3 regions of the Kitasatospora hibisci genome follow, and region 3 is predicted to be linked to each of the others. Evidence: riboswitches for the same ligand, from Rfam matches in the RefSeq annotation. Region 3 holds a riboswitch; each other region holds the start of a gene.
What was found. Region 3 has a riboswitch for cyclic di-AMP ahead of ACF9IK_RS06000 (peptidoglycan DD-metalloendopeptidase family protein). Riboswitches for the same ligand answer to the same signal wherever they lie in the genome.
Positions count from the first base shown of each region.

Region 1 (6,379 bases), 370 kb from region 3:
CCCACGTGGATCTGGCAGTCGGAGCTCCGGCCGACCAGCATCGGTTCGTCGGCGAGCACGAACACCTGACCCTTGAGTCGGTCCGGGCTGTCGACGACGAGGCGCGGTAAATCCAGCTCTTGCGAAGGCGGGCTCATGGCACGACCTCCTGGCGGTGAACCGGTGAACCACCGGCGGTGGCGAAACGCTTCGCCCGGCCGCCGGCTCGGGTGCCCTCCCTTCCAGTAAAAGCCACCGCGGCGGTGTGGCGCAGCCCCTGGCCCGATCCGCCGGCCGGGCGACGGCTACGCCGCCGACGCCGAGCGCGCCCCCGCGGTGATCCACGCCTCCACCCGCACCGTGGCCGTGATCGCCCCGAACGCCAGGATCCTTGTCAGCCCACCGTCCTCGCCCGTGCCCCCGGTGCGCTCTCCGTCCACGTCGCCGCTCCCGCGTCCGCCCCGGCCGGCACGCCATGCGGCGACGTCCGCATCGGTGATCCGGTAGGGCGCCAGGGCGGCCAGCAGCGCCAGCCGGGCGCCCGGCCGCTGCTCGGGCGGGACGTCGGCGAGGGCGGGTGCCGTCGGGTCGCCGCCGAGCGGTGGGTGACTGCCGTCCCAGCCGGCCACCGCACCGAGCACGGCGGCCCGGGCGGCCTCGCCCAGCAGCTCGCCGCCGGCGGAGGCGGCGGCCCGGAGTGCCAGGTAGGCGGGACCGACTGGGCCCGGACCGGCCCACTCGGGAGCGGGCCCGCCCGGGAGCGCTCCGTCGAGGACGGCGAGCCCGGCTCCCGGCTCGGGGCTGCGCCGCGCGGCCCTGCCGACCGCGAGCGCGGCGGCCCGCCGGACGTACTCGGACCGGCGCAGCGCGCTCGGCAGCAGCGCCTCCTCGTCGAGCAGCGCGGTGACCATGCGGTTGATGAAGTGGGTGGCCAGCACCGTGCCGACGAACTCGGGTGCCTGGTCGGCGGGGAAGGGCGGCGCCGCCAGCGCGGGGCTGCCGGGGGAACGGGTGGCGCCGGCCCACTCCAGCAGCGCCGCGTCACGTCGGTCGGCGGGTGTGCGGCCGGCCCGCGCGTCCTCGGCGAGCCGGTGGTCCCCGGCGCCGTGGGCGAGCAGTGCGTGCGCCTCGGTGCAGAACGGGCAGCGGTTGGCGAGCGAGACGGCGCTCGCGACGGCTTCCTTGTCCGCGCGCGGCGCGGTGCCGACGATCTCGGCCTCGCGCAGCAGCGCCCAGGTGGCGGCCAGCACCTCGGGCGCGGGGGAGAGGCTCATCAGGGGGCCGTCGGCGAGCAGGAAGTCCGTCTCCATCTGCGCGTAGACGGCGGCGACCCGTCCGGTGGCGGACTTCTGCGGGACGGGGGTGGTGTGGCGATAGGGCCTGGGCATGCGTGTTCCCCTCCGAATGGCAAGGCCTCGGGCGATATCGCAACTCATGGTTGCGATAGCCTGAGCGTGTCACGCTGTCCGCCGTAACGCAACCAGGAGTTGCAATGTCTTCCGACTCGCGCCCGCCCCAGCCCGGCCGGCCCGTGCCGGCTCCGTCCGGATCCGGGCCGTCCGGCTCCGTGGAGGCCGGTCGGGCCCGCCCGACGATCGGACGCGGAGAGAAGGTGCGGACGGCGGTCGTGGCCGCGACCCTCGCCGAGCTCGCCGAGATGCGCTACGCCGCGCTGACCGTCGACGCCGTCGCCCGGCGGGCCGGCGTCCACAAGACCACCGTGTACCGGCGGTGGAAGGACAAGGACGGCCTGATCGTCGACGCTCTGGCCGGGCAGATCGCCACGGAGATCCCGATCCCCGACACCGGGACGGTCGACGGCGACCTGCGCCTGCTCGCCCGGGGCCTCGCGGCCTGGCTGCGGGGGCCGAGCGGGGCGGCGGTGCTGGCGGTGATGCTCTCGGAGGCCGCCCTGGCGCCGGGGATCGCCGAGGCGCGGGCGCGGATCTTCCACGACCGGCTGCGCCGGGCGGAACCGATCGTCACCCGCGCGGTCGGGCGCGGCGAGCTGCCTGCCGGGATCGACCCGGCCGCGGTCGTCAAGGCCGTGGCTGCGCCGCTCTACTTCCGCGTGCTGATCACGGCCGAGCCGGTGGACGACGAGGCCGCCGACCGGTCCGTCGCGGCGGCCCTGGCCGCAGCCCGGAACGGCGGGCTGGGCTGACGACCGGGCCGACGGGCGAGGTGTCGAGGTGGCGCGGTGCGCCGGGCCGACGCGTGTCCCGACGTGAGGTGGGGCACAACGGTTCGCCGCAGGAGCTCGGCGCCCGCCGCCTGCGGGAACCGGACGCCGGACTGCGCCTCTGGGCGTGCGTCAGCTGACCGGTCGCCACCCTCTGCCCGTCAGAGAGGTGTTCGCGTCCGCTCCCGCAGCATCCGCTGGTCGATCACGCTCGACGGGCCGCCCGCTGCGCCTGCGGCCCGTTGCTCCCGCCCGTCGCCGCGGCCCCGCCCTCGTACGGCCCGACCATACGGGTGGGCGGCGAGTCTCATCCTTTCGGTCCCCGCTGGTCGGCGGGTCCGAAGGGACCCGGTGAACGCTAGGGTTGGCTACCGCGCCTCGGCGGCGGCCTCTGCTGTGGACGGGGGAACCGGGGCGGTCGCCCCAGTGTCCTAGCAACTGCCCGCTAGTGGCCGGGCGGGGAGTTCGAGGCGTGGGAGCAAGCAGGACATGGGTCTGACGAGCCACAAGGTGTTGGCGCTGACCGTGGCGGTCGCCGTGGCGATGATGGTCGGCACGGTCTGGCTCTGGCCGAGACTCGCCAAGCAGAACTGGCAGGCCGTGCTCGGCCGGATCGGTGCACTGCTCGCCACCCAGGTGACCGTGCTCGCCGCGCTCGGGCTGGTGGCCAACAACTACTTCGCCTTCTACAGCAGCTGGGACGACCTGCTCGGTACCGGCGACAACGGCCCGGTCGTCATCCAGAACAAGGCGGACGCCTCCGGTCGCCTCCTGGTGGAGACCGTCGGCCACGCCGACGTCCAGGGCGGCGGGGCGCTCGGCCGGGACCCCGGGCAGTCCGGGGAGATCCGCCAGGTCCGGATCGACGGCGCCGTCTCCCGGCTCTCCACCGAGGCGTACGTCTACCTGCCGCCGCAGTACTTCCAGCCCGATTACGCGCAGCGGCAGTTCCCGGCGGTCATCGTCAGCACCGGCTTCCCCGGCATCGCCAAGAACCTGGTGACGCGGCTCAACTACCCGGGCGCCGCACTGAAGTTGCTCCAGGAGGGCCGGATGCAGCCGACCGTCCTGGTGTTGATGACCCCGTCGCCCGCGCTGCCGCAGGACACCGAGTGCGAGGACGTCCCCGGCGGCCCGCAGTCCGACACGTACTACACCAGGGACGTCCCGTCCGCGATCCAGGCGACGTTCCGGGTCTCCACCGCTCCGCAGGCCTGGGGCTTCATGGGCAACTCGACCGGGGGCTACTGCGCGCTCAAGCTGGCGATGCGCCACCCGGACGTCTTCCCGACCGCCGTCTCGCTCTCCGGCTACTACCGGGCCGCCGACGACCCGACCACCGTCGACCTGTTCAAGGGCGCCGACGGCGAGCAGCGCCGCAGTGAGGCCGACCTGATGTGGCGGCTGAAGAACCTGCCGCAGCCCAAGGTGTCCGTGCTGCTGGCCGGTACCAGGGAGGGGGACGGCGAGTACCGGCGCGACACCGAGGCGTTCGTCGGCGCGGTGCAGAGCCCGATGAAGGTCTCGTACAGCCTCCTGAAGACCGGCGGCCACAACTTCGAGACCTGGAGCAAGCTGCTGCCCTCCTCGCTGGAGTGGCTCTCCGAGCACCTGAAGGTCCCGGGCCGGCCGGTCTGACCCGGATCGGCCGGTGCCCCCCGGGGGGGGCGGGCACGACCGTCCGGCTCAGGCCACCTGCTCCAGCGTGCCGGTGTGCAGCTCGCCGACCCGGCCGCCCTCGCCCTCGTACGTCCAGAACGCGCGCACCGTCAGCCTGGCGAGGTCCATCACGTGGCTGACGGTGATGCCGCTCTGCTCGGTCCAGCTGACGAAGTACAGCTCCGGGCCGACCTCCGCGACGTGCAGGGCGACGTCCTCCCACTGGCCGGCCGACTCGCCGAGGCCCTCCCAGCGCAGCCGCTTGCCGTCGGCCGAGTAGGCGTTGCGGAAGGCCGCGCCGTTGTCGACCTGGAAGAGGTAGGTGCGGCCGGCGAAGGCGGGCAGGGCGGCGGTCATGGCGGGACGGGTCCTCGTCTCTCGTCGTGCGGTGCCGGGCGTACGTCCCGGGGCGTGTGGTCTGGTGCCTGCGGTGCGGTGCTGTGCACGCGGTCCGGGCGGGACCGGTCCACCGCGGTGCGGGCCGGTCGGCACGTGGCCGCGGATGGACCTCCAACCTATCCGACGAGGTGACCTCCGCGACGTACTTGCCGAGACCCCGCCACGGCGCGGGGCGCCGCCCCGGCCGCGGACCGGATGTGAGCTGCGCGACAACCGACCCCGCCGAGTTGTCGGGTCCCGGAGGGGCTGCCTAGCCTGCTCGGGACGTCCGCTTCGCGGACCCCCGCCGTCGGGACGCCGAGTCCTGTCCACCCGCCGGTCGGCAACCGAGCACCACAGCGGACGGGAGCGGGGGACCCAAGGTAGTGCCTCGGTCTGCGCGCTCCCCGCGCGGCCGGGGCTAGGGGTGAAGCCGCTCCGACGGACGGCCGGGCAACCTCAGCCCGAACCCGACAGCTCACCTCGCAGGCGTCGCAGAGGACACTGCCATGCAGAAGCCTGCCCGGCGCCGTGCGCCACGCCATGCCCGACCCTCTCGCCGCGGCCGCAACGCGGCCCTCGCCGTCACCGGCGTGCTCGCCGTCGGCGGCGCCGGCCTCCTCGGCGTCTCGGCGGTCACCGGTGCGCATGCGGCGACCACGCCGACCGTCACCCAGGACAAGCTGACCCCGGCCACGATGGTCGCGGGGAAGGCCGCCACCGCCTCGCTGAGCGTCCACTCCTCGGCCTGCTTCACCGCGAAGACGGTCGGTGTCGGGGTGCGCGACGCGGCCGGACGCAACCTCGACTTCCCCGGCAACGTCGCCAACGCGCGGATATGCCCGAGCGGCCTGTCGATCACCACCGGTTCGCGCACGCTGCCGGCCGGGACCTACACCCAGTTCGGCTTCTGGCAGGACCTCGGCGGCGCCTGGCACAACCTGCCGGCGCGACAGCTGGTGGTCTCGGCGGCCACCGCCGGCCCGAGCCCCGTCCCCACCGCGACGCCCGTGCCGTCGGCCCCCGCGACCGCCGCCCCGAGCGGCCCGGCCACCGGGGCGCCCGCCGCCGGGAAGAAGCCGATCTGGTCCGACGAGTTCGACAGCCTCGCCCTGGGCTCCCGCTGGACGGCCGACCGGAGCAGCTCGTACCACTACGGCGACCACAACCCGAACGACAACAAGCTCGACTGGCTGGACAGGGACAACGTCAGCGTCTCCGGCGGTGTCGCCACCTTCACCGCCCGGCCGAGCACCCACACGCTGGAGAACGGCAAGAAGGCCTGGGACACCGGCCTGCTCACCACCGAGTACTCCACCGAGGGCTTCAAGGTGAAGACCGGCGACTACATCGAGACCCGGGTCAAGCTCCCCGCCGGCACCGGCGCCTGGCCGGCGCTGTGGACGTGGAACGGCACCAGCGGCGACCACGGCGAGATCGACAGCTTCGAGTACCACGCGGACAACGCGAACCTGCTGGAGCTGACCAACCACGTCAACCCGGGCTACAAGTACGTCACCGACGCGAAGGCCGTCGCGCACGACCAGTGGGTCACCGTCGGCACCCAGTACGGCGCCACCTCGGTGGACTGGTACATCAACGGGGTGAAGGTCTTCTCGGACGGCAAGGGCGTCGGCGCCGACTGGTCGGCCTACCCGATCCTGAACCTGTCGCTCAGCGCCGGGCAGTACCACCCCGCGCCGCAGGGCACGGCCCCGATCACCTTCGCCGCCGACTACCTGCGCGTCTACCGCTGACCCGCCCGTGCACCGGCGTGCCCGCGCCCGCCGGCCCGCCCGGACGATCCGAACGCCGGAGCGCCGACCCTCCCCGTAGGAGGGCCGGCGCTCCGGCGCCGCCGCGTCCGTGGCGCCACGCCACCAGGGGATCAGCCCTCGGTGACCGAGACTTCGAACGGTTGCCTGTTGTTCGCCTCGTTCGTGTCGTCGTCGCTGCGCACCGCGACCCAGCCGGTCAGCAGGCTCCCCACAGGGGTATCCTCGCTCACCCGGAGCGGAATCAGGCCCGTTGCGCTCCGGCCCGCGGCCAGGCCGGCCGGGAAGGTGCAGCGCACCCGGTGGCCGTTCTGGAACGGGTAGCAGTTGTCGGGGAAGAACGGCCCCTCCGGCTCCACCCCCTCGGGCAGGGTGACCACCATGGTGAAGGGCGAGGCGGTGCGGT
Region 1 covers NZ_CP171642.1:1,780,136-1,786,514, reverse strand. The annotation lists gene ACF9IK_RS07615 (FHA domain-containing protein) at 1-137, opposite strand, end outside; gene ACF9IK_RS07610 (carboxymuconolactone decarboxylase family protein) at 285-1,367, opposite strand; gene ACF9IK_RS07605 (TetR/AcrR family transcriptional regulator) at 1,607-2,143, shown strand; gene ACF9IK_RS07600 (alpha/beta hydrolase) at 2,651-3,799, shown strand; gene ACF9IK_RS07595 (MoaF-related domain-containing protein) at 3,848-4,177, opposite strand; cyclic di-AMP (ydaO/yuaA leader) riboswitch at 4,541-4,705, shown strand; gene ACF9IK_RS07590 (glycoside hydrolase family 16 protein) at 4,708-5,955, shown strand; gene ACF9IK_RS07585 (hypothetical protein) at 6,087-6,379, opposite strand, start outside.
Region 1: linked by a shared signal. The riboswitch ahead of ACF9IK_RS07590 (glycoside hydrolase family 16 protein) and the one ahead of ACF9IK_RS06000 (peptidoglycan DD-metalloendopeptidase family protein) in region 3 are both predicted to bind cyclic di-AMP.

Region 2 (6,379 bases), 4.5 Mb from region 3:
CGACCCGGCATCGCCTACGAGCAGGACCTGCTGGACGGCATCGACCACCCGGCCGCCACCGGCGAACGGCGCTAGCCGCCGGCCCTCGGCCGCCGGGCCCGCACGCAGCCGGGCGCTCAGGAGGTGAGCCGCCGGACCTCGGCCAGCCAGAGGGCGGTGAACTCGGCCAGCCCGAGCCCCAGTTCCGACCGGAGCAGGCGGTCCAGCCACGGCTCCCGGTCCTCGCCCCCCGGGTCGGACGCCCCGGCCGCCCGGTAGAGCGCGACCAGCCCCTCCGGGCCGAACCGGCGCGCGATCACCTCACAGGCCAGCCAGGACTGCTCGTACGCCTGGGCGATGCCCACGGCCCCGGCCGTGAAGTCCTCGTCGGCGGGCAGCTCCGCGGGCAGCCGCCCGACCGCGACGTCCCGGGCGAGCTCGGGGGCGATCTGCTTCGGCGTACGGCCCGAGCCCCGGTAGCCGGTCCAGTCGGCGACGCCCTCGGAGAGCCAGAGCGGCGTCCAGGCCCGGGTGTCCGCCCTGGTCGCCACGTGCACCGCCTCGTGGGTGACGACCACCTGGCGGCCGAAGCCGCTCAGCCCGCCGTACGCCTCCGGGTTGACGAGCACCCGGTCGGCCGGGGTGTGCCAGGGCGCGCCGGAAGCCGCGGTGGTGACGGCCGCCATGCCGGTCCAGCCGTCCGGATCGGCCTCCAGCAGCCGGGCGAACTGCTCCTCGGTGGCGGGCAGGTGCAGCAGCAGCCGGCCGGGCCAGTCCTTCCCCCAGACCTCGCTCACCGCCGGGACGGCCCGGTCGGCCACCTCGACGAGCTCGGCCGGGTCCGGCCCGCCGGCCAGGCCGAGCACCAGGCAGTGCCCGCCGTCCGCGGCCGCGACCGGGCCGAGGTCCCAGAGCGGGGGCGGGCCGCCCGCGCCCTCCTCGCGCTCCACCTGCCACCCGGCCCCGGTGCGCAGCAGCGCCAGCCGGCGCTGGTGCACCACCGGGTACGCGTCGTAGCCGGCCACCCGGACCACCAGCTCGGCGGTGGCCACCGCCCGGTCCGGCGCACCGGCCGGGCCCAGCACGAGGTTGCGGTAGGCCGCCTCGACCAGCGGCACCCCGGCCACCCCGGCGGCGAGTGCGCGGGCGCGCCCGGCCAGCACCGCCGCGACCTCGGAGCGCCGGTCCGCCGACACCGCGCCCGCCGGTGCGGCGGGAGCGGCCCGGGGCAGCGACAGTTGGGCCAGCCCACCGGCCGCGAGCAGCAGGGCGCCGCGCCGGGACAGCGTGCAGCGGCGGGCCGCAGGGTCGGCGGGTGCGGCGGGGGCCGGCGGGCGGCCGGTCCGGCTCAGAGCCGGACCACCCCCGCGACGGGCATGGCGTTGACGCTCTCGTACCGCACCTTCGCACCCGGATAGGGGGCGTGCACGATCACCCCGCCGCCGGCGTACATGCCGACGTGGTGCATGTCCCGGTAGAAGATCACCAGGTCTCCCGGTCGCGCGTCGGAGAGGCTGACCCGCTGGCCGGCCGACGCCTGGGCCTGCGAAGTGCGCGGCAGGGTCACTCCGGCCTGCCGCCAGCTCCAGTACATCAGACCGGAGCAGTCGAACGCGCGGGGCCCGGTGGATCCGTACACGTAGGGCGAGCCGATCATCTTCACGGCGGCGGCCAGTGCGGCCGCACCGCGCTCGGACGCGGGCGGGGCGCTCCCCAGGTCGAGCCGGTCGGTGCCGCGGGTGGCGCGCTGCTCGGCCTCGCGGGCGTCCTGGGCGGCCATCCGGGCCCGCTCCGCCCCGCCCAGGCTGTTGAGCAGCCGCTGCGCCTTGGCCAGCCGCTGCTGGATCTGCTGCTTGCTCTCGGCCAGGGCGCGGCGGGTCTGCTCCAGCTCGGCGAGCTTGCCGGAGGCCTCGGTGCGGCGCTGGTCGAGCCGCCGCTGACGGGCCACCACCTCGCGCAACGTCTCGCTCTGCCGCTCGGAGGCCTGGTCGAGGGTGCGGGCCTTGGCCAGGTACCCCTCGGGGTCGGTGGCGAGCATCAGCTGGACGGTCTGCGCCAGTCCGCCGCCGCGGTACTCGGCGCCGGCCACGGTGGCGAGGTCGCCGCGCAGCTGGTTGAGCTCGTCCTGGGCGACGGCGACCTGTTGCTGGAGAGTGCCGGCCTCGTGCTGCAGCTGCTGCTGCGCCTCCTGCGCCGCGTTGAACCGCTCGGAGGCCTGCTCGGCCTCGTCGTACAGCTGCTCCACCCGGGCCTTGACTTCCTTGCGGTCGGCCGACCCGTCCGGTCCCGGGGCGGCCTGGGCGGGGCCGCCCGTCGCCATGCCGAGCACGGTGGTGGCCGCGGCGGTCAGCACCAGCGCACGGGCGAGGGCGTGTGCCCCCGACAGCTGGGAACGACGGTGCACGGACATGCGGCGGCGGCTCCGATCCTGCGGCCCGGCCCCGCGGCCGCGCCGGGGTGGGCGGCTCTCTACGGGAGTCCGGTGGCAGACGTTAGCGAGTCCGGGCAAGCGAGTCCAAACCCCTCCCAACCCGAATATTCGCCCCCTCATCGGACATCAGGACGAGCCGCCGGGAAAGCCGCAGGCCCGGCCTCCCCACCTGGGGAGACCGGGCCTGTCGGAACCGACTGCGGATCAGACGCGCACGACGGAGGCCAGCGGCATGTTTGAGACCGCCTCGTAGCGCACCGAGGCGCCCGGCTTGGGCGCGTGGAGCACCTGGCCGTTGCCGGCGTAGATCCCCACGTGGTGGGCGTCGCTGTAGAAGATCAGCAGGTCACCGGGCTGGGCCTGGGAGAGGTCCGAGCCGACCCGGGTGCCGGCGTGGGCCTGCTCCTGCGAGGTGCGCGGCAGCGACACGCCGGCCTGGTTGAACGCCCAGACCATCAGGCCCGAGCAGTCGAAGGAGTTCGGGCCCGCGGCGCCGTAGACGTACGGGCTGCCGACCTTTCCGGCGGCGATGGAGAGCGCCGCGGCACCGCGCGAGCTGCCCGCGGCGACCGGCTTGGGGGCCGGGGCGGGGGTCGCGGTCGCGGCACCCGAGCCGGAACCGGACAGGTCGGTGCGGCTGGTGTCACGGGAGGCGCGCTCGGAGTCCGCCTTCGCCTTCGCGGCCTTCGCGGCGGCGTCCGCCTGGGCCTTCGCCTCGGCGGCGGCCTTCTCCTCGGCCTCGCGGATCGCGCGGCGCTCCTGCTCGGTCAGCGTGTTGAGCAGGTCCTGGGCCTTGGCCAGCTTGGCCTGCACCTCCTCCTTGGAGGCCTTCAGCTGCTGGGTGGTGGTCTCCAGCTCGCCGAGCTTCGCCTGGGCCTCGTTGCGGTCCTGGTCGAGCCTGCGCTGCTGCTCCTGGAGGTCCTTCAGCACGCCGGACTGGGTGCTGCTCGCCTGGGTCAGCGCCCCGGCCTGGTTGAGGAAGTTGTCGGGGCTGGACGAGAGCATCAGCTGGACGGTCGACGATATGCCGCCGGTCCGGTACTGCTCACCGGCGATCTCGGCGAGGCCGCCCTGGGCCTCGGTGACCGCGGCCTGCTGACGGGCCACCTTGTCCTGCAGCTCGCCGACCTGCTTCTGCAGCTCCTGCTGCTTGGCCTGGGCGCCGTTGTACTTCTCGGTCGCGACCTCGGCCTGCTCGTTGAGCTGGTCGACCTGCTCCTTGACCTGGTCCTTGGTCGGCGTCGGGTCGGCGTGGGCACCGGACTGCGCGGAGAGGGCGACGGCCGCGGCGGCGACACCGGTCAGGATCGAGACACGGGCGCGGCCGGCGGGCTTGGGACGACGATGGGACGCCACGAAGGCGGACTCCTTCTTCCAACGTCCGCCTACCGGGTGAGCTGACGGGTTCGGGCCGGAAGAAGGCCCTACGACGCCTCATCGGCCGTTCCACCGGCCGACCTGGCGCCGATTCACCCCGGAGGAACATGGTTCCCCGGCTCCGTTCCACAGCGCCCCCGACTACTGGGCTCCCACTCGGACGGGCCTGCGGCCCGTCCCGCTGCTTCGCGAACTCGGCGGTAAACCTCCGCCGCCACCCAGGCTGGGTGATCGACTGTGCGGTGGTTCAAGGCCCGACCCTAGTAACAGAACCGTGATCCGTTCAAATCCTTGTCAGAAAAAAGCCGGAACATCATCCATATTCATTTGTGAATATGACCGGATGTGATCGCCACCGTACGCGGAGCTGATCGCTTGTCATCGGAACAGAAGAAACCCGCGCCACCCTCCGGAATCGGGGTGGCGCGGATCACAGGTCCGCTCCGGGGCGCCCGCGGGGGCGTGTCGGTCCGTCAGACCCGGCGGATGGTGTTGATCGGCATCGCGTCGGCCTTCATCACCTTCACCACGTCACCGGTGTGCGGCGCGTGCACGACCATGCCGTTGCCGATGTACATCCCGACGTGGCTGCGGTCGCTGCGGTAGATGATCAGGTCCCCGGGCTGGGCCTCGGCGAGCGAGGGCACCCGGGTGCCGACGTTGCCCTGCGCCTGCGAGGTGCGCGGCAGCGAGACACCGGCCTTGCCGTACGCGAAGACCATCAGGCCCGAGCAGTCGAAGGTGCTCGGCCCGGTGGCACCCCAGACGTACGGAGAGCCCTGCTTGCTCATGGCGATGGAGACGGCCGTGCCGGCGTAGCCGCTCGCCTGCGGCAGGCTGCCGAGGTCCGCGCGCTCGGCGCCGCGCGAGGCGCGGTCCTCCGCCTGCTGCGCGGCGCGCAGGGAGGCCCGCTCGGCGGCGCTGAGCGAGTTCAGGAGGTCCTGGGCCTCCTTCAGCTTCTTGTTGACGTCCGTCTTGGCCTGGTTGAGGTCCTTGGTCGTGCTGTCCAGCGAAGCGAGGACGGCGGCGGCCTCGGCCTTCTGCTGGTCCAGCCGGCGCTGCTGGTCCTGCAGCCCCTTGAGCGCCTCGGTCTGGCTGGAGGAGGCCTGCTGCACGCTGGAGGCCTTGTCCAGGTAGCCGGACGGGTCGGAGGAGAGCATCAGCTGGACCGACGGGTCGATGCCGCCGGTGCGGTACTGCTCGCCGGCCACCGCGGCCAGCCCACCCTGAAGCTGGGTCATCTCGTCCTGGCCGCGAGCCACCTGGTCCTGCAGCTGGTCGGCCTGCTTGCGGAGCTGGTCGGCCCGCTCCTTGGCGCCGTTGTACTTCTCGGTGGCCTGCTCGGCCTCCTCCTGCAGCTGGTCGATCTGCGCCTTCACGTCGTCCTTCTTCGGCGACGGGCTGGGCGCGGCGTGGGCGGCGACCTGGGCGGAGAGAGCGACCGCGGTCGCAGCGGCAGCGGTGAGCACGGAGACCCGCGCGCGGCTCGGCTGCTTGGGACGGCGGTGGGAGGCCAAGGGACCGGCTCCTTCTTCCAATGGACTCACCCGATCGAGTGAGAATCCGGAAAATAGGTTTGACGCCAGACCCTAGTGAAGATCCAGGCTTTCCGCCACTCCCCCGATGGCGTGAACTCCGGCCGCCCGCCATGACTTCACGAGATCGCCACACCCCGGCAAACCGGGCGCCGACCAGGTGTCACGTACGTCCGCCCGGTCACAGCGGAAGCCTACGGCCGAGCCAGCCGATTCAGCAGCAGCACCGACGCGACGGGGCGCGCGCCCGCCTTCCGCACGCCCTCCGCGACCTCCCGGTCGGTGGAGACCACCACCACCGGACGGCCCTGCGGCTCGGCCCGCACCAGGCGGCGGATCAGCTCGTCCGCGGTCTCCCCGGTCCGGCTGAAGCGCACCCGGACGCCGCGCGGCGGCGCCATGATCACCGGTACGTCCAGGTCCTGCCCGTCGAACACGCAGGTGACCTCCGCCTGCGTGCGCTGTGCCAGCATCGCCAGACCGCCCAGCAGCCGGATCCGCTGCTGCTCCAGGGGCAGCGTCGGATAGCCGGTCTTGGTCACGTTGTAGCCGTCCACCACCAGGTGCACCTGCGGGATCGCCAGCAGCTGGTCCAGCAGCGCCGGATCGTCCTCGGCCAGGGCGCGCCGGGCCACGTCGTGCGGCGAGGCCGACCCCGGCACCACCGCCTCCACCAGGTCCGCCGGGCGGATCTGGGAGACCGGCAGCGCAAGCTCCCGCTGCAGCCCCTGCGCCGACTGCAGGACGGTGTCCAGCAGCAGCCGCAGCCGCATGTCCTCGACGCTGCGCCCCTCGCGGGCCGAACGGCGCCCCTGCTCCACGGTGGTCTCCAGCTCGGAGATCCGGTGCCGCAGCCGGCGCGCCTCGCTCTCGGCCGCGCTGCGCTCGGCGGCGGCCTGCGCCTTCAGCGCCTCCAGTTCGGCCGAGACCCGACGGGTCTCGGCCTGCGCCCGGCGGGTGTCGCTCTCCAGCGACCGCACCTTCCGCCGCAGCGAGTCGCCCTCCTTGCGGACGTCGTCCGACTCGGCCCGGTGCCGGTCCAGGTCGGCCCGGGCGG
Region 2 covers NZ_CP171642.1:5,921,226-5,927,604, reverse strand. The annotation lists gene ACF9IK_RS25960 (glycosyltransferase 87 family protein) at 1-75, shown strand, start outside; gene ACF9IK_RS25955 (hypothetical protein) at 117-1,175, opposite strand; gene ACF9IK_RS25950 (C40 family peptidase) at 1,328-2,389, opposite strand; gene ACF9IK_RS25945 (C40 family peptidase) at 2,615-3,766, opposite strand; cyclic di-AMP (ydaO/yuaA leader) riboswitch at 3,777-3,931, opposite strand; gene ACF9IK_RS25940 (C40 family peptidase) at 4,261-5,304, opposite strand; gene ACF9IK_RS25935 (NYN domain-containing protein) at 5,517-6,379, opposite strand, start outside.
Region 2: linked by a shared signal. The riboswitch ahead of ACF9IK_RS25945 (C40 family peptidase) and the one ahead of ACF9IK_RS06000 (peptidoglycan DD-metalloendopeptidase family protein) in region 3 are both predicted to bind cyclic di-AMP.

Region 3 (6,379 bases):
ACCGGCGAGTACCTCCACCACGGCGACGTGAAGGCGCAGACCCGGCGCACGCTGGAGAACGTGAAGGCGATCGTCGAGGCCGGCGGCGCCACCATCGAGGACGTGGTGATGTTCCGCGTCTACCTCACCGAGCGGGCCGACTTCCCGCTGATGAACGAGGCCTACGCCGAATTCATCGAGGAGAACATCAAGCCCGGAGGCGTGAAGCCCTGCCGCACCACCGTCTTCGCCGAACTGCCGCAGGAGCCGATGCTCGTCGAGATCGACGCCCAGGCCGTGGTCGGCTGATCCACCGCCACGCAGGCGGGGGTCGGGCAAGGATCCTGAACCGCGGGGCCCGGACGACGAGCGTCCGGGCCCGCCGCGCGCCGGCCAGGCCGGCGGACCACCGGGCGGGCGGCCCTTGCCTTCCACGCGACCCAGGTGATTAGGTAAGCCTAACCTAATCACCTGGAGGTCGCCGTGAGCCCCACCCCCACCGACGCCGAGGCCGAGGCCGAGGCCGAGGCCGAGGCCCCAGAGCCCACGGCAGCCGAACGGATCTGCAGCCTGCTCAGCGCCACCTCCTCGGTGGTGGTCCGGGCCCGCGGCGAGCACCACGGCCTCGACACCCCCGTCTCGGTGCACGGCTCCCGGCTGCGCCTGAGCGCCCCGCTCGACTCCGGGCTCACGCTCGCCGCGACCGGCGACACCGAGGGCCTGGCCGTCGTGCTGGACGTCACCGACATCGCCCCGGTCGCCGTCCGCGACCGCGTCCGCGCCCGGCTCACCCTGGCCGGCCGGCTCCGGCTCGCCCACCTGGCCGACGACGGCCTCAGCGTCCACCTGCACCTGGACGTCGCCCACGCCGTCCTCGCCACCCCGTACGGCACCAGCGCGCTCACCGGCGCCGACCTCGACCTCGCCGCACCGGACCCGCTCGCCCTCTACGAGGCCGGCCTGCTCACCCACCTGGCCGACGACCACCCCGACGCGCTCGCCGCGCTCACCCGGCTGCTCGACCCCCAACTCCTCGCCGGGCAACCGGAGATCCGCCCGCTCGCACTCGACCGCCACGGCCTGGTACTGCGCCTGGACCACCCGCACGGCCACCGCGACGTCCGCCTGGTCTTCCCCGAACCGGCCGGTGACACCGAGGGGTTCGGCGAGCAGATGCACCGGCTGCTGACCGCCGCACAGACCGGCCTGCCTGCCCGCCGGGCGTGACCGGAGCGGCCGGACGGGCCGGCAGGGAAGGGGACGCGATCGGACGCCGGACCGCGACCGGGCCTACGGAAGCGGCACGGACACGAAAGCGGCCGGCCCGGCTCGCGAGGGAGGTCTCGCGAGCCGGGCCGGCCTGGGCGTGTCCCGCGCCCGTATGTCCGCCACTGGTGCGGCGATCACCCGGTCGAGCGGTCACCCGACATGACCATCCCGGGAGTTCGTTCGCCCCGCACCTGGCGGTGGTCTGAACTCGGTCGTGGACCGGGTCAGATGGCGACGCCGTGCGCCCGCAGGTAGGCGATCGGGTCGATGTCCGAGCCGTACTCCGAGCCGGTGCGGATCTCGAAGTGCAGGTGCGGGCCGGTCACGTTGCCGGTCGCACCGGAGAGGCCGATCTGCTGGCCGGCGGTGACGGCCTGGCCGACCTTCACGCCGATCGAGGACAGGTGCGCGTACTGGGCGTACTTGCCGTCGGCGAGCTTGATCTCGACCTCGTTGCCGTAGGCGCCGCCGTTGCCGGCCTTGACCACGGTGCCGGCCGCGACGGCGCGCAGCGGGGTGCCGGTGGCCGCGACGAAGTCGGCGCCGGTGTGGTGGCCGGAGGCCCACATCGAACCGGCGACGCCGTAGGCGGTGCCGAGCTTCGGGTTGGCCAGCGGGGCGACGTAACCGGAGGTGGAGGCCACGGCGGCCGGTGCCGGGGCGGCGGGCTTGGCGGCCGGGGCCTGCGCCGGCTTGGCGGCGGGGGCGGCCGGCTTCGCGGCCTGGACCGGCTTCGCCGGGGCGGCCGGCTTCGCGGAGTCGTGCGAGACCTGCGGCTTGGCGGCGGGGGCGGCCGGCTTGGCGGCCTCGGCCGGAGCGGCGGCCTTGGCACCCAGGGCCAGCTTCTGGCCCGGGAAGATCAGGTTCGGGTTGGAGCCGACGACCGAGCGGTTGTGCTCGTACAGCGCCTTCCAACCACCCTGGACGTCCTTGGCGTTGGCGATCTTCGACAGGGTGTCGCCGCTGACGACCTTGTAGCTCTCCTCGACCGGGGCGGCGGCCTCGGCGGCCGGCTGCGCGGCGGCGACCGGGGCGGCGTCGACGCTGGTGGCGCCGGTCCAGGTGGCGGCCTGCTGCGGCTTCGCGGCCGGGGCGGTGTGGGCCTGGGCGCTGATGGCGGTCACCAGCGGGAGGGCGAACGCGGCGCCGGTGACGGCGGTCGCGATACCGATGCGGGCGGCGCGGGGCAGGGCGATACGACGGGCCTGTGCGGGCATGGAAGAGTTCCTCTCCGACGCCTGCGAGGTGAGCTGTCGGGTTCGGGCTGGAGTTGCCCGGCCGCATAGGCGGCTTCACCCCAAGCCGGACCGCGAATTCCGGTCCGGCGACTTACCTGTGGGTCCCCCGCTCCTGCCGTACAGAGTTCAGTTCGTACCACCGGGCAGCGGCAGGACTAGGCGTTCCACCCGGTGGCCACCCGGGCTGACGCCGGGCGGTCGCTGAACTAAAACCCATCCGTTCGAGCGAAGCAATGTCGATCTCCCGCATCAGGCGATTCCGCGGGCGGCACCGTGACGCTCCGGATGGCCCGCTGCACAGTACGTGCACAATCCATTAACGGCGCGCCACTGATCCGCGACACTCCGCCCATTTCGCTGGCCGTCCGCACACGATCACTCACGGAAAGCCAGCCGCCGACACACCCCCGGTGACCCTTGTCACTCGGGCCCCGGGGGGCGGACCATCGGGCCGTGGCCACTTCCGAGGCAGGCACCCTGCGCCTGAGCACCGCGCAGGGGCGCTGGGTACTACTGGCGACGGTGCTCGGCTCCAGCATGGCGATGCTCGACGGCACCGTGGTGAACGTCGCCCTGCCCCGGATCGGCGAAGACCTCGGCGCCCCGCTCGCCGCCCTGCAGTGGACGCTGAACGCCTATCTGCTCACCCTGGCGGGGCTGATCCTGCTCGGCGGCGCCCTCGGCGACCGCTACGGCAGGCGCCGGGTCTTCCTGCTCGGCGTGGTCTGGTTCGCCGCCGCCTCGGCGGCCTGCGCCGCCGCACCCAGCATCGAGGTGCTGATCGCCGCCCGCGCGGTGCAGGGCATCGGCGGGGCGCTGCTCACCCCGGGGTCGCTGGCGATGCTCCAGGCCGTCTTCCATCCGGACGACCGCTCGGCGGCGGTCGGCCTCTGGTCCGGCCTCGGCGGGGTGGCGGCCGCGGTCGGCCCCTTCGTCGGCGGCTGGCTGGTGGACGGCCCGGGCTGGCGGTGGATCTTCCTGCTGAACGTCCCGCTGGCCGTGCTGGTGGTCGTGGTGGCCACCCGGCACGTGCCGGAGAGCCGGGACGAGAGCGCGACCGGGCGGTTCGACGCGCTCGGCGCGGTGCTGGCCGCCCTGTCCCTCGGCTCGCTCACCTACGCGCTGACCGCGGCCGGAGACGGGCTCTCCGCCGGCGTCTGGATCACCGCTGCGGCAGGCCTGGTGCTCGGCGCGACCTTCGTCCTGGTCGAGCGCCGCACCCCGGAGCCGATGCTGCCGCTCGACCTCTTCTCCTCCCGGCTGTTCACCTCGGTGAACCTCGTGACCCTCTGCGTCTACGCCGCCTTCAGCGGGGTGTTCTTCCTGCTGGTCGTCCAGTTGCAGATCGTCGCCGGCTTCTCGCCTCTGGTCTCCGGGCTGGCGCTGGTCCCGATCACCGTCCTGATGCTCGCGCTCTCCGCCCGGGCCGGCCGGCTCGGCAAGCGGATCGGCCCCCGGCTGCCACTGACCGTCGGGCCGCTGCTCTGCGCGGCCGGGGTCCTGCTGATGCTGCGGATCGGGCCCGGAGCCTCGTACTGGACGGACGTGCTGCCCGCCGTCACCGTGATGGGCTCCGGCATGGTGCTGCTGGTCGCACCGCTCACCGCGACGGTGCTGGCCGCCGTGGACGTCCGGCACGCGGGCATCGCCAGCGGCGTCAACAACGCCGCCGCCCGAGCGGCCGGCCTGCTCGCGGTCGCCGCGCTGCCCGCGCTCGCCGGCCTCAGCGGCGACGCGTACCGGGTGCCGTCTTCGGTGGACGCCGCCTTCCACACCGCGATGCTGATCTGCGCCGGACTGCTGGTCACGGGCGGGCTCATCGCGTTCACCACCGTGCGGGGCAATGTGCTCGCTCCCGAGGACCACCCGGTGGCCGAGCCTGAATGCCGCTACAACTGCGGCACCAACGCCCCACCGCTCGACCCCGGCCACCCGGCCGCCGGCGCCCCCTAGGGGCCGGGGAACGGCGAGGGCCCCGTCACCGAACGAACGGTGACGGGGCCCGCCGACTCCCACTACGGACGACCAATCGTCAGAGGATGTCGCCCGGGGCGTACTTGGCGGCCTCCGGGCGGGCGGCCGCGACCGCCTCGACCCGGCGGACCACCTCGGCGACCTGGGCGCCGGCCGCGCCGGTGAAGGCGAGCCGGTCGGCGAGCAGCGCGTCCAGCGCGGCGCGGTCCAGCGGGATCCGCTCGTCGGCGGCCAGCCGGTCCAGCAGCTCGTTCTCCCGCGCGCCGGCCCGCATCGCGAGCGCCGAGGCGACGGCGTGCTCCTTGATGACCTCGTGCCCGGTCTCCCGGCCGACGCCCGCGCGCACCGCGCCCATCAGCACCTTGGTGGTGGCGAGGAACGGCAGGTAGCGGTCCAGCTCGGCCTCGATCACGGCGGGGAAGGCGCCGAACTCGTCGAGGACGGTCAGGAACGTCTCCAGCAGGCCGTCGAACGCGAAGAACGCGTCCGGCAGCGCGACCCGGCGGACCACCGAGCAGGAGACGTCACCCTCGTTCCACTGGTCGCCGCCGAGCTCGGCGGTCATCGAGGCGTACCCGCGCAGGATGACGGCGAGGCCGTTGACGCGCTCGCAGGAGCGGGTGTTCATCTTGTGCGGCATCGCGGAGGAGCCGACCTGGCCCTCCTTGAAGCCCTCGGTGACCAGCTCGTGTCCGGCCATCAGACGGATGGTCTTGGCGAGGCTGGACGGCGCGGCGGCCAGCTGGACGAGCGCGGTGAGCACCTCGAAGTCCAGCGAGCGCGGGTAGACCTGGCCGACGCTGGTGAGCACGTTCTCGAAGCCGAGGTGGCCGGCGACCCGGCGCTCCAGCTCGGCGAGCTTCCCGGTGTCACCGCCGAGCAGGTCCAGCATGTCCTGGGCGGTGCCGACCGGACCCTTGATCCCGCGCAGCGGGTAACGGGCGATCAGCTCCTCCAGGCGGTTGAAGGCGACCAGCAGCTCGTCGGCGACGGTCGCGAACCGCTTGCCCAGCGTGGTGGCCTGCGCGGCGACGTTGTGCGAACGGCCGGCCATGACCAGCTCGGAGTGCTGGGCGGCGAGGCGGGCCAGGCGGACCAGCACGGCCACCGTGCGGTCGCGCACGTGCTCCAGCGACTGCCGGATCTGCAGCTGCTCGACGTTCTCGGTGAGGTCCCGGGAGGTCATGCCCTTGTGGATCTGCTCGTGGCCGGCGAGCTCGCTGAACTCCTCGATCCGGGCCTTCACGTCGTGGCGGGTGATCCGCTCACGGGCGGCGATCGAGCCGAGGTCGACCTGGTCGATCACCCGCTCGTAGTCGGCGACGGCGCCCTCGGGCACGTCGACGCCGAGGTCCTGCTGGGCCTTCAGGACGGCGAGCCACAGGTGGCGCTCAAGGACCACCTTGTGCTCGGGGGACCAGAGCTGGGCCAGGGTCGCAGAGGCGTACCGGGAGGCCAGGACATTGGGGATCTGGGGCTTCGCGCTCACGCTTCGCAAGCCTAACAGCCGAGGTCAGCCGGATCGGCGCCGGACCGGCCGCTACCACGGGTGCCGCCGCGGGCGCAGCCCGCGGCGTTGCGGCGCCCCCTCGCTGCGGCGCCCCCTCGTTGCGGTGCTGCCCGGCAACCCCGCTACTGCGCCCCGGCGGAACGCCCGGCGAGCACCGGGAGCACCTGGGCGCAGATGGAGTGCAGCGCCACCCGCTGCTCGTCGCTCATCGCCTCGAAGGCCTGGTGGGTGCGGGCCATCTCGCCGCGGATCAGGTGCAGGATCTCCCGGCCCTGCTCGGTGATCACGACGATCTTCACCCGCCGGTCGCCCGCCGCCGCCTCGCGGTTGGCCAGGCCCAGCGACTCCAGCCGGTCGACGATGCCGGTCACGTTCGACGCGTCGCAGCCCAGCCGGCCCGCCAGCGCCC
Region 3 covers NZ_CP171642.1:1,406,609-1,412,987, forward strand. The annotation lists gene ACF9IK_RS05990 (RidA family protein) at 1-288, shown strand, start outside; gene ACF9IK_RS05995 (DUF2470 domain-containing protein) at 463-1,206, shown strand; gene ACF9IK_RS06000 (peptidoglycan DD-metalloendopeptidase family protein) at 1,473-2,465, opposite strand; cyclic di-AMP (ydaO/yuaA leader) riboswitch at 2,469-2,628, opposite strand; gene ACF9IK_RS06005 (MFS transporter) at 2,940-4,439, shown strand; gene purB (adenylosuccinate lyase) at 4,519-5,949, opposite strand; gene ACF9IK_RS06015 (MarR family winged helix-turn-helix transcriptional regulator) at 6,093-6,379, opposite strand, start outside.